Regions from separate parts of the Pseudomonas citronellolis genome, predicted to be linked through region 3. Evidence: predicted binding sites of a transcription regulator. Region 3 holds the regulator's gene; each other region holds the start of a gene.
The links. The regulator FliA, encoded in region 3, starts transcription of late flagellar genes. The targets are predictions, from matches to a motif close to CTAAAGTTTNNNNNNNNNNNGCCGNTAA.
Positions count from the first base shown of each region.

Region 1: the regulator FliA is predicted to act here: its motif matches at 2,003-2,030, upstream of PcP3B5_RS06930 (flagellar protein MotY).
Region 2: the regulator FliA is predicted to act here: its motif matches at 2,399-2,426, upstream of PcP3B5_RS07960 (flagellin N-terminal helical domain-containing protein).

Region 1 covers NZ_CP014158.1:1,528,340-1,532,361, reverse strand. The annotation lists gene PcP3B5_RS06935 (argininosuccinate synthase) at 1-847, opposite strand, end outside; gene PcP3B5_RS06930 (flagellar protein MotY) at 965-1,966, opposite strand; gene pyrC (dihydroorotase) at 2,108-3,154, shown strand; gene rnt (ribonuclease T) at 3,151-3,825, shown strand.
Region 2 covers NZ_CP014158.1:1,749,869-1,753,890, reverse strand. The annotation lists gene fliD (flagellar filament capping protein FliD) at 1-664, opposite strand, end outside; gene PcP3B5_RS07965 (flagellar protein FlaG) at 740-1,111, opposite strand; gene PcP3B5_RS07960 (flagellin N-terminal helical domain-containing protein) at 1,188-2,306, opposite strand; gene PcP3B5_RS07955 (glycosyltransferase) at 2,534-4,022, opposite strand, start outside.
Region 3 covers NZ_CP014158.1:1,945,561-1,949,582, reverse strand. The annotation lists gene PcP3B5_RS08900 (chemotaxis protein CheA) at 1-94, opposite strand, end outside; gene PcP3B5_RS08895 (protein phosphatase CheZ) at 125-913, opposite strand; gene PcP3B5_RS08890 (chemotaxis response regulator CheY) at 933-1,307, opposite strand; gene fliA (RNA polymerase sigma factor FliA) at 1,532-2,275, opposite strand; gene fleN (flagellar synthesis regulator FleN) at 2,272-3,123, opposite strand; gene flhF (flagellar biosynthesis GTPase FlhF) at 3,250-4,022, opposite strand, start outside.

The DNA of each region.
Region 1 (4,022 bases), 420 kb from region 3:
TGGTGCCGCCGGGGGTCTCGTAGCAGCCGCGGGACTTCATGCCGACATAGCGGTTCTCGACGATGTCGAGGCGGCCGATGCCGTTGGCGCCGCCGATGCGGTTCAGCTCGGTCAGCACCTGCGCCGGGGTCATTTCCTTGCCGTCGATGGCGACGATGTCGCCCTTGCGGTAGGTCAGCTCGATGTAAGTCGCAGCGTCGGGGGCCTTCTCCGGGGAGACGGTCCACTTCCACATGTCCTCTTCGTGCTCGGTCCAGGTGTCTTCCAGCACGCCGCCCTCATAGGAGATGTGCAGCAGGTTGGCGTCCATGGAGTACGGCGACTTCTTCTTGCCGTGGCGCTCGATCGGGATGCCGTGGGTCTCGGCGTAGTCCATCAGCTTCTCGCGGGACAGCAGGTCCCACTCGCGCCAGGGGGCGATGACCTTGACGCCCGGCTTGAGCGCATAGGCGCCCAGTTCGAAACGCACCTGGTCGTTGCCCTTGCCGGTGGCGCCGTGGGAGATGGCGTCGGCGCCGGTCTCGTTGGCGATCTCGATCAGGCGCTTGGCGATCAGCGGACGGGCGATGGAAGTACCCAGCAGGTACTCGCCTTCATAAATGGTGTTGGCGCGGAACATCGGGAAGACGAAGTCGCGGACGAACTCTTCTCGCAGGTCCTCGATGTAGATTTCCTTCACACCCAGGGCCTTGGCCTTGGCGCGGGCAGGCTCGACCTCTTCGCCCTGGCCGAGATCGGCAGTGAAGGTCACCACTTCGCAGTTATAAGTATCCTGCAGCCACTTGAGAATCACCGAGGTATCCAGGCCACCGGAATACGCCAGGACTACCTTCTTCACGTCCGCCATGCCATCACTCCACGGGGGGTTGTCACGAAAACCCCCGATTCTACTGCCGCGCTTCAGGAAATTACAGAGGCGCGACAGCTTTTGACGACAAAGCGACAGATTCTATCGTGAGTGCGACTAGGCGCCGCGTGCTGGCGACTGGCCCGGCGGCGCCGAAGCCGGGGCATTGCCGGCCGGTGTCTTGGCCTGCGGGGCCGCGGGCGCAGGGGCTGGCGGCGCGGGCGGCGGCGCGCTGGGCGCGGCGGTGGGCGCCGGCGGTGTTTCCGGCACGGCCTCGCGGGACAGGTGCAGGGTCACCCGGCGGTTGCGCGCGCGGTTGGCCTCGGAGTTGTTCTTCACCAGCGGGTAGCGCTCGCCGTAGAAGCGCACGGTGATCTGCTCCTCGGGCACGCCGTGGGCCTTGAGGTACTCCATCACCGCCACCGCGCGGCGCCGCGAGATGTCGCGGTTGCTCAGGCGGTTGCCGCTGTTGTCGGAATGGCCGTCCAGCTCGATGCGGTTCACCGTCGGGTCGGCCTTGAGGTACTGCAGGACGATGTCCAGCTTGGCGCGGGCCACGGCGTCCAGGGCGTCGCCGCCGCCGGGGAAGCCGACCTGCGCCTGGCGCACCTGCTCGAAGTTCACCGGCAGCATCTTCGTCGAGCAATCCTGCAACTGCGCGTAGCCATCGGCGAAGCGCGCCGGCAGCAGGCGCACCCGCAGGTCCTGGCCACCCATGGCGCGCAGGCGCACCTCGGGGCTGCGCCCTTCCAGCACGCCATCGAGCAGGCGCCCGGCCTGCTGCTGGCTGCTGGTAAAGGGCACCTCGCCGGCGACCAGGGCCACCGAGCCCAGGTTGATGTCGCCCTGGGTCGGCCGCCACGGCGGCGCCGCCGCCAGGAGCGTCGCCGAGCCGCCGCCGGCCCAGTTGCGCTGCGGCTTGAGGCGGAAGGTCGGCTGCTCGCCGGCGCGCCAGACGAACTCGCCGACGCCGAAGCCGTCCACCTGTTGCGACAGGCGGCATTCGAACTGGTCGCCCGCCGCCGTCCAGCGCGCGTTCTCCAGGCGCGTCTGGAAGGTCAGCCCCCAGGCCGGCAGGCTGGCGCACAGGCCGAGCAGGAGAAAGTAGGAATGGCGCACGGACGGCTCCGGGTAATGCTGGAAAGTACCCAGGAGATATCGGACGGTCCCGGCGAAACTTGATAGCGAGTGCCGGCGGCGGGCTTTTCCGGTAGCATTTCCCCACTTCAATTCCGCTGCAAATCGTCCTCTGGTATCCCCATGTCCGACCGCCTGACCCTGCTGCGCCCCGACGACTGGCACATCCACCTGCGCGACGGCGCCGCCCTCGCCCAGACCGTCGGCGATGCCGCGCGCACCTTCGGCCGCGCCATCGTCATGCCCAACCTGGTGCCGCCGGTGCGCAACGCCGGCGAAGCCGACGCCTACCGCCAGCGCATCCTCGCCGCGCGCCCGGCCGGCAGCCGCTTCGAACCGCTGATGGTGCTCTACCTCACCGACCGCACCAGCGCCGAGGACGTGCGCAACGCCAAGGCCAGCGGCTTCGTCCACGCGGCCAAGCTGTACCCGGCCGGCGCCACCACCAACTCCGATTCCGGCGTGACCAGCATCGACAACATCTTCCACGTGCTCGAAGCCATGGCCGAGGTCGGCCTGCCGCTGCTGGTGCACGGCGAGGTGACCCGCGCCGAGGTGGACGTATTCGACCGCGAGAAGCGCTTCATCGACGAGCACCTGGCCCGCGTGGTCGAGCGCTTCCCGACGCTCAAGGTGGTGTTCGAGCACATCACCACCGGCGATGCGGCGCAGTTCGTCCTGGCCGCCCCGGCCAACGTCGGCGCCACCATCACCGCCCACCACCTGCTGTACAACCGCAACCACATGCTGGTCGGCGGCATCCGCCCGCACTTCTATTGCCTGCCGATCCTCAAGCGCAACGTGCACCAGGAAGCCCTGCTCGACGCCGCCACCAGCGGCAGCCCGAAGTTCTTCCTCGGCACCGACTCGGCGCCCCACGCCCGCCACGCCAAGGAAGCGGCCTGCGGCTGCGCCGGCTGCTACACCGCCTACGCCGCCATCGAGCTGTACGCCGAGGCCTTCGAGCAGCGCAACGCCCTGGACAAGCTGGAAGCCTTCGCCAGCTTCCACGGCCCGGACTTCTACGGCCTGCCGCGCAACGCCGACAGCATCACCCTGGTCCGCGAGGAATGGCAGGCGCCGGCCAGCCTGCCCTTCGGCGACCATGAGGTGGTGCCCCTGCGCGCCGGCGAAAAACTGCGCTGGCGCCTGCTGGAGGCCGGCGCATGAGCGAGGAGCATTACGAAGAGGAGTTCGACGGCAACTTCCCCCCCGGCCCGCGTCACCCCATGGCGCGCCGCTTCCGCGGCTACCTGCCGGTGGTGGTGGACGTCGAGACCGGCGGCTTCAACTGCGCCACCGACGCCCTGCTGGAAATCGCCGCGGTGACCATCGGCATGGACGAGAACGGCTACCTGTTCCCGGAACATACCCACTTCTTCCGCGTCGAGCCCTTCGAAGGCGCCAACATCGAGCCGGCGGCCCTGGAGTTCACCGGCATCAAGCTCGACCACCCGCTGCGCATGGCGGTGGCCGAGGAGCAGGCGCTCACCGAGATCTTCCGTGGCGTGCGCAAGTCGCTGAAGGCCAACGGCTGCAAGCGGGCGATCCTGGTCGGCCACAACAGCAGCTTCGACCTGGGCTTCCTCAACGCCGCGGTGAACCGCACCGGGATCAAGCGCAACCCGTTCCACCCCTTCTCCAGCTTCGACACCGCCACCCTCGCCGGCCTGGCCTACGGCCAGACGGTCCTGGCCAAGGCCTGCCAGGCCGCCGGCATGGAGTTCGACAACCGCGAGGCGCACTCGGCGCGCTACGACACCGAGAAGACCGCGGAGCTGTTCTGCGGGATCGTCAACCGCTGGAAGGAATGCGGTGGGTGGATGGAGGATGAGGACTGATCCTTGTTCTTGGCCCTTTGCTATGAGAAAGCCCCGCCGATGCGGGGCTTTTTTATTGGATCGATGCCTGGGGCTGTTCGTGCCACCGGGACGTCCGGCGTGGCCGGTGAACCCCATCGCGGACGGAGTCCGCTCCTACGCCCGTACCTCCCTGAACCTCAGGCTTACGCCGAGGTGCTCTTCGTAGGATGGGTTGA
Region 2 (4,022 bases), 200 kb from region 3:
CACCGGTGGAACTGCTGTAGGCTGCCGTGCCGTCGATCGCCAGCTTGCCCAGGCTGCTGTCGCCCGAGGTCTTGACGCTGATGTCGGTGCCGGCGCCGGTGGTGGTGGAGCTGAGCACCAGGCGCGAGCCGCTGGAGTCGGTGACGATGTTGGCGGAGATGCCGCTGGTGGAACTGAGCTTGTTGATGTTGTCGCGGATGGTCGACAACGAATCGCCAGCGGACACCGTCACGTAATAGTTACTGCCGCCTTGGCTGAGGGTAAGACGACCGGCGCCGAACTTGTCGGAGCTGCCGACGTACTGGCTGGCCACCTTGGAGGCGGTTGCCAGCTTGTCGACCTCCAGGGTGTAGGTACCGGCGGTAGCCGAAGCGCTGGCGGTGGCAGTCGCCTTCGTGTCGTCCGACGAAGTGGCCTTGAGCCCGGAGAAGGAGTCGGCGGTGTTGAGCGTCGCCACTGCCAGCTGGAAGGTCGAGAGCGCGCTCTTGAGCGAGCCCACGGCGGATAGCTGGGTAGTGTTCGACTTGGTGAGGTTGGTGATCTGCGTCTGCTTGGCACTGGTCTGTGCCTTCACCAGGGCGCTGACGATCGAGTCGATGTCCAGGCCGGACCCCAGGCCGGTAGAGGCGATGCTGCCCGACGAGGAAGAACTGATCGTAGTCATTGCCGCGCTCCTTTAAACGGTTTCTTGACGCAATTGCTCGTACCAGAGCCTTCAGGCAAGAAGCAGGCCAGCTTCCTAGGCCTGCTCCCGGAACAGCAGGTTGCCGGCTTCCTTGATGCTCTCCGCCAGCTTCACCGCGACCTCGGAGGGAATCTGCCGGATCACGTCGCCACTGGTGCTGTCCACCACCTTGACCACGGTGATGCCCGACTCCTGGTCGACCGAGAACTCCAGGTTGCGGTGGATGACCTGGGCATTGCTGCGCAGGCTGTCCAGCGCACGATCCAGGGTAGCCTTGTCCGGCTCGGCCTGGGTACTGCCGGTGGACGGCGAACCCTTGCCGTCGACGGCAACGGTCTTGCCGCCGGCCGCGATGGGCGTGGCCGCCTGGGCCTGGTCCGCCCTGACGGGGGCTCCCAGTCCGATCGTAGAGAAAGTCACGCTCATCATCGACTCCTCATTGTTCTGGACAAATGCAGGAAGGGCGCAGTGCGCCCTTCCTTCGTATCAACCGCCGATGACCTTACTGCAGCAGCTTGAGTACGGCAGAGGGCAGCTGGTTGGCCTGGGCCAGTACAGCGGTGGCTGCCGACTGCAGGGTCTGCTGCTTGGTCATCTCCGCCGTTTCCGCGGCGAAGTCGGCATCCTGGATCGTACTGCGTGCCGAGGTGGCGTTCTCTGCGATGTTCTGCAGGTTGGAGATGGTGCTGTCCAGACGGTTCTGTACCGCACCGAGGGCCGAACGCTGGGTGTCGATCTGCTTCAGGGCATCGTCGATCACCTGGATCGCGGCCTGGGCCTTGTCGGCGGTGCCGATGTTCAGCGACTGCACGGTCTGGCCGGAAGCCACGGTGGCGGTGCCGCCGGTCAGGGTGCCGCCCGCGGTGACGGTGATGTCGTCCTGCGAGGTGACCTTGATGCTGCCGCCGCTGGCGACCGCGGTGATGCCGCTGACGTTGGTGTTGATCGAGGCGACGATGTCGTTGAGGCTGGCGCCCTTGGCGTAGTCGACTTCGACACCGTTGACGGTGATGCTGCCCGAGGTAGCGGCGGTGGTGGTGTCGTTGACGCCGGTGACCGCGATGGTGCCGCTGGCCAGGGTGTAGCTGCCGTTCAGGGCCTTGGCGCTCATGTCGTTCAGGGTGAAGCTGACGGTTTCGTTGGCGTTGGCGCCGACCTGGAAGGTCATGGTGCCGTTGGTGCCGGCTTTACCGTTGAGCAGGGTCACCGCGGTGCTGCCGCCACCGAAGGTGGTGGTTTCGGAGATGCGGGTCAGTTCGGCGGTCAGCGACTTGAACTCCTGGTTCAGCGAGGTACGGTCGTCTTCGCTGTTGGAGCCGTTGGCGGACTGCACGGCCAGGACACGCATGCGCTGCAGGATGTTGGTGGATTCCTGCAGGGCGCCTTCGGCGGTCTGGGCGATGGAGATGGCGTCGTTGGCGTTGTCCACTGCCTTGTTCAGGCCGTTGATCTGGCTGCTCAGGCGGTTGGAGATCTGCAGACCGGCGGCGTCGTCCTTGGCGCTGTTGATGCGCAGGCCGGTGGAGAGCCGGGTCATGGCAGTGTTGAGGTTTTTCGAAGCGTTGTTCAGGTTCTTCTGAACGGTCAGCGAAGAGATGTTGGTATTTACGGTAAGGGCCATGACGAGATCCTCGTGGATAGGCGACTGCTTTCAGTTGGTCCCTGGCCCTTGGCTAGTGCCGCCCGGTATGGCCTGGAGAACCTTCGTTAGGGTTATCGTCCGTGGCGGATTTTGCTTTAGGGCGATTTTCGATTTTTTTTCAAGCCCCTCTTGCCCCCTGCCCTAGGAAAGTGCTGAAAGCCCCGCTTGGCGGGGCTTTCAGCATTCGGGCAGCGGTACCCGGGAACTCAGTCCGGTTGCCAGGCGCGGTGCCAGGTCTGCAGGTTGTCGCCCTGCAGCATCCATTCGGCGCGCACCCTGTCACGCAGCTCGTCGCCCATTCGTGCCGTGGCGTCGAGGTCGGCCAGGTGCATGCGGATCGCCTCCACCCAGTCGCGGAAGCGGTTCTTCACCCGGGTCGCCGGCAGGTCTCCGGCATAGGCACGGTTGTCGCTGCACACCACCGGGAAGCCACAAGCGCCGTATTCCAGCAGGCGCAGGTTGCTCTTGCACTGGTTGAACAGGTTGTCCTCCAGCGGCGCCAGGGCCAGGTCGAGATCCAGGCTCGCGAGCTTGGCCGGGTATTGCTGTATCGGCAGGCCCGGATGGAACTCGTGCACATAGGGACGGATCCTTTCCGGGCACATGCCGAAGAAGACCCATTCGACTTCGTTGGCCAGTTCCTTGACCACGTCGGCGATCAGTTCGAGGTCGCCGGTGTGGCTGACCCCGCCTGCCCAGCCCACCCGCGGCTTCGCCGAACGCCGCCGCTGGCTCGGCTGCAGGCCGCCCCACCAGCCGGGAGCCAGGCGGTTGTAGGCGACGCGGATATCCGGATGCAGGTCGGAGAAGGCCTCGGCCAACGCCTCGGTGGAAACCACGAAGCGGTCGACGTAACCCAGGCCGCGGCGCAGGGAGCGAAGGATGTCCTTGGGCATGTGCTCGCGGTGCTGGTTCTTCAACGGCAGGTTCGGCAGGTAGTCGTCGAGCTCGTAGACCTTGAAGGCACGGGAGAAGGCCTTCATGCGGCGCATGGCGTCCAGGCGCTCGTCGCCGATCTGGCGCTGCAGCAGCACCACGTCCGGAGAGAAGCGCTCCAGGTCGGCGACATGCAGCAGGCCGTGGGTCACTACGCCTTCGATCAGGCCCTGCTCGCGCTGCGCGAGGAAGGGCTGGATGACCCGGTAGTGCCCGCATCCGAAGGTGTCGGCGAAATGCGCCAGCACTGTCGGCAATGGCTGCCAGGCCAGGGGCCGGAAGGTCAGCTGGGTGTCGGTGAGGACGAAGCCGCCGCGGGCACGGACCAGGGAGAAGTTCGGGTTGTACGCCGGATCGCGGGCCAGGCGCGGCAGCCAGCGGGCGTAAAAGGCATCCTGCAGCTCCACCGGCTCGGCTTCCGGAACCAGGCTGTGCAGCAAGGTCGCATGGGGCGTCCACGACACCAGGTAACCGGCCTCGCCGGCGCGCAGGCAGAGATCGACATCGGCACCCCGTTCGGCGAAGTCGCCCTCGTCCAGGCCACCCAGCTCGTCGAACAGCGCCTTGCGGATCATCAGGCAGCCATCGGAGACCGCGCTGTAGTTCTGCGCCACCTGCAGGCGGTTCATGTAGCCGGTGGCGTTCATGTCCTCGCCGATGAAGGCGTGCCCGGCGACGCCGCGCAGGCCCAACACCAGCCCGGCATGGGTGATGCGTCCGTCACCGTCGATGGTCCGCGCGCCGACGACGCCGACCTCC
Region 3 (4,022 bases):
CCAGCTCGACGAGTTGCTCGGACAGTTGCTCGAGAATCTCGCCGGCCTCCACCAGAAAGTCCTGGAGGATCTCATCATCGGCGTCGAAGCTCATTCGGTGCTCCCCACGGTGTGTTCACACACCTCAAAAACCAAGGCTGGACAACAGGTCATCGACATCGTCCTGACCGGATACGACGTCCACTCTCTTATCGGCAGCAACCTGCGGACCTTCACCCTTGGACGATCTTTCTTTTTCCACCGCCGTGCGCAGGCCCTCGTGGTCGTGCTCGATGCCGGCGTAGCGATCCACCTGCCCAGCCATCCAGACCAGCTTGACCAGGTTGCTCTCCACCTCGGTGACCAGCTTGGTGACGCGCTTGATCACCTGCCCGGTGAGGTCCTGGAAGTCCTGCGCCAGGAGGATGTCGTTCAGGTGCGCGGAGAGCTTGCGGCTGTCCTGGGCGCTGCTGTAGAGGAAGGCCTCGACGCGCTTGGCCAGCTCGCGGAAGGCCTCCGGGCCCAGCTCGCGGCGCATGAAGCGCGACCACTGTTCCTGCAGCTCCTTGGCCTCGCCCTCGATGTGGCCGACCAGCGGCGTGCACTCTTCCACCAGGTCCATGGTGCGGTTGGCCGCTTTCTCGGTCATCTGCACCACGTAGGACAGGCGGTCGGTGGCGTCGGCGATCTGCGACATTTCCTCGGCGTGGCGCGAGCGCGGGTCGATCTGGAAATTGACGATGGCGTTGTGCAGCTCGCGGGTGAGCTTGCCGACCTCCTGGTAGAGGCCGCGGTCGCGGGCTTCGTTGAGCTCCTGGATGAGCTGCACGGCCTGCTGCACTTCGCCGCGCTCCAGGCTCTCGACCAATTCGCGCGCGTGTTTCTTCAGGGTCGACTCGAAGTCGCCCCCCTTGGATTCGTTGACGAGATCCATGACGCCCTCTTGGTCGGCTTCAGCCGCCGACCCGCTCGAATATCTTCTCGATCTTCTCTTTCAGCACCTGGGCGGTGAAAGGCTTGACCACGTAGCCGTTGACCCCGGCCTGGGCCGCTTCGATGATCTGGTCGCGCTTGGCCTCGGCGGTGACCATCAGCACCGGCAGGTGCTTCAGGCGCTCGTCGGCGCGTACCGCGCGCAACAGGTCGATGCCGGTCATGCCGGGCATGTTCCAGTCGGTGACGAGGAAGTCGAAGTTGCCGCTGTGCAGCATGGGCAGCGCGGTGGTGCCGTCATCGGCTTCCGCGGTGTTGGTGAACCCCAGGTCACGCAGGAGGTTCTTGATGATGCGCCTCATCGTGGAAAAGTCGTCCACGATGAGAATTTTCATGTTCTTGTCCAAACCTGCCTCCGTCCAGTCCCGGCGCGCCGTGGCGGGCGCGCCTTGAATACCCTTGGGCGGGCGCCTTGGCGGCGCCTGCCGTGTTGCTTGTCGGTGGCGGGGTGCCCCGCCCTTTTCGCCGCCCTCATAGCAAAGGGCCAGCAGTGTCGAACCGACGGGATTCTATACGCCCCGCCGGAAAAATCCGTTACTTCCTTGCGCCCACCGGTCGCTCAGTGCGCCCGCCACTCCGAAAGCCGGGCCCGCAGGCGCGCGGCGCACTGGCTGTGCAACTGGCTGACGCGCGACTCGCTGACCCCCAGCACCTCGCCGATTTCCTTGAGGTTGAGCTCCTCGTCGTAGTACAGCGCCAGCACCAGGCGCTCGCGTTCGGGCAGCTTGGTGATGGCGTCGGCCAGCGCCTGCTGGAAACGCTCGTCCTCCAGGCCGTGGGAGGGCTCGTTGTCCAGGTGCGTGGTGTCTTCCGCCGGGCCCTGGGCGCCTTCCTGCAGCAGGTCGTCGAAGCTGTACAGGCGGCTGCCCTGGGTGTCGCTCAGGATCGCGTAGTAATCGTCGAGACTCATATTGAGTTCGGCAGCGACCTCCTGATCTTTAGCATCGCGTCCGGTCCGCGCCTCGATGGTGCGGATGGCGTCACTCACCATGCGGGTGTTGCGGTGCACCGAACGCGGCGCCCAGTCGCCCTTGCGCACCTCGTCGAGCATGGCCCCGCGGATGCGGATGCCGGCATACGTCTCGAAGCTGGCGCCCTTGCCCTGGTCGTACTTCTTCGCCGCTTCGAGCAGGCCGATCATTCCGGCCTGCATCAGGTCTTCCACCTGCACGCTGGCCGGCAGCCGGCCCAGCAGGTGGTAGGCGATCCGCTTGACCAGCGGCGCATAGCGCTGGATCAGCTCTTCCTGGGCATTGCGCGCCTGCGTCTTGCTGTACATAAGCGCTCCGGAGCCGCTCATCATACGGTCGAACCCGTGGTGGGATGCTGCACCAGGCGTTCGACGAAGAACTCCAGGTGCCCGCGCGGGTTGGCCGGCAGCGGCCAGCTGTCGACTTTCTGGGCGATGGCGCGGAAGGCCAGCGAGGCCTTGCTGCGCGGGAAGGCTTCATAGACCGAGCGCTGCTTCTGCACGGCCTTGCGCACCGACTCGTCGTAGGGGATGGCGCCGACGTACTGCAGCGCCACGTCGAGGAAGCGGTCGGTGACCTTGGTCAGCTTGGCGAACAGGTTGCGCCCTTCCTGCGGGCTGTGTGCCATGTTCGCCAGCACGCGGAAGCGCGTCATGCCATAGTCGCGGTTGAGCAGCTTGATCAGCGCATAGGCATCGGTGATCGAGGTCGGTTCGTCGCAGACGACCAGCAGCACTTCCTGGGCCGCGCGGACGAAGCTGACCACCGAATCGCCGATGCCGGCGGCAGTGTCCACCAGCAGCACGTCGATGTTCTCGCTGATGTCGCTGAAGGCCTGGATCAGCCCGGCGTGCTGCATGGGCGAGAGCTGCACCATGCTCTGCGTGCCCGAGGCCGCCGGGACGATGCGGATGCCGCCGGGGCCCTGGAGGATCACGTCACGCAGGTCGCATTCGCCTTCGATGACGTCGGCCAGGGTGCGCTTGGGCGAAAGCCCCAGCAGCACGTCGACGTTGGCCAGGCCGAGGTCGGCGTCCAGCAGCATGACGCGGCGGCCGAGGTCGGCCAGCGCCATCGCCAGGTTCACCGAGACGTTGGTCTTGCCGACGCCACCCTTGCCACCGGTGACCGCGATTACCTGAACGGGATGCATACCCATAGTCTTACCTTGTCTCTTCATCGTCCCCGGCGCGTCTGGCGCCTGGGTCTGCCGGTCGCGGTGCTCTCCCGCCACCAGCGCTTACGGATCTGCTCGAGCATCCGTATCCGCCTGGCGCCCCGCGTGCGGGGGCGCCCCTGGAATCCGTCAGCCGACGTGTCGCGCCGGCTGCTGGTAGAGGCCGGCGAACATGCCGGCCATGGTGTCTTCGCACGGCTCCTCCGGAGCCTGCAGGCTGACCGCGCGGCTGACCAGCTGGTGCGCGCGCGCCACCTGCAGATCATCCGGAATTCGCGGCCCGTCCGCCAGATAGGCAACCGGCAAGCGTTGTGCTATCGCCAGCGCCAGGGCCTCGCCCAGGCTGCCCGCCTCGTCCAGCTTGGTCAGTATGCAGCCGGCCAGGCCGCAGCTGCGATAGGCGTGCAAGGCGGCCTTGAGCACCTGGCTCTGGCTGGTCGCGGCCAGCACCAGGTAATTCTTCACGTTCAGGCTCTGCGCCGCCAGGGCTTCCAGCTGCATGCGCAGCGCCGGGTCGCTGGCCGGCAGGCCGGCGGTGTCGATCAGCACCAGGCGCTTGCCCGCCAGCGGCGCCATGGCCTGCAGCAGCGACTGGCCGGGGTCGACCAGGGTCACCGGCACGTTGAGGATGCGGCCCAGGGACTTGATCTGCTCCTGGGCGCCCAGGCGGAAGCTGTCCATGCTGACCAGCGCCAGGTTGTGCGCACCGTACTTGAGGACGTAGCGCGCCGCCAGCTTGGCCAGGGTGGTGGTCTTGCCCATGCCGGCCGGGCCGACCAGGGCGATCACCCCGCCCTGCTCCAGCAGGTCTTCGTCGGGGGTGCGGATGGCGCGCGCCAGGTGGGCCAGGAGCATGCGCCAGGCCTGCTTGGGCTCGGCGATGGAGGCCACGCGTTCGAGCA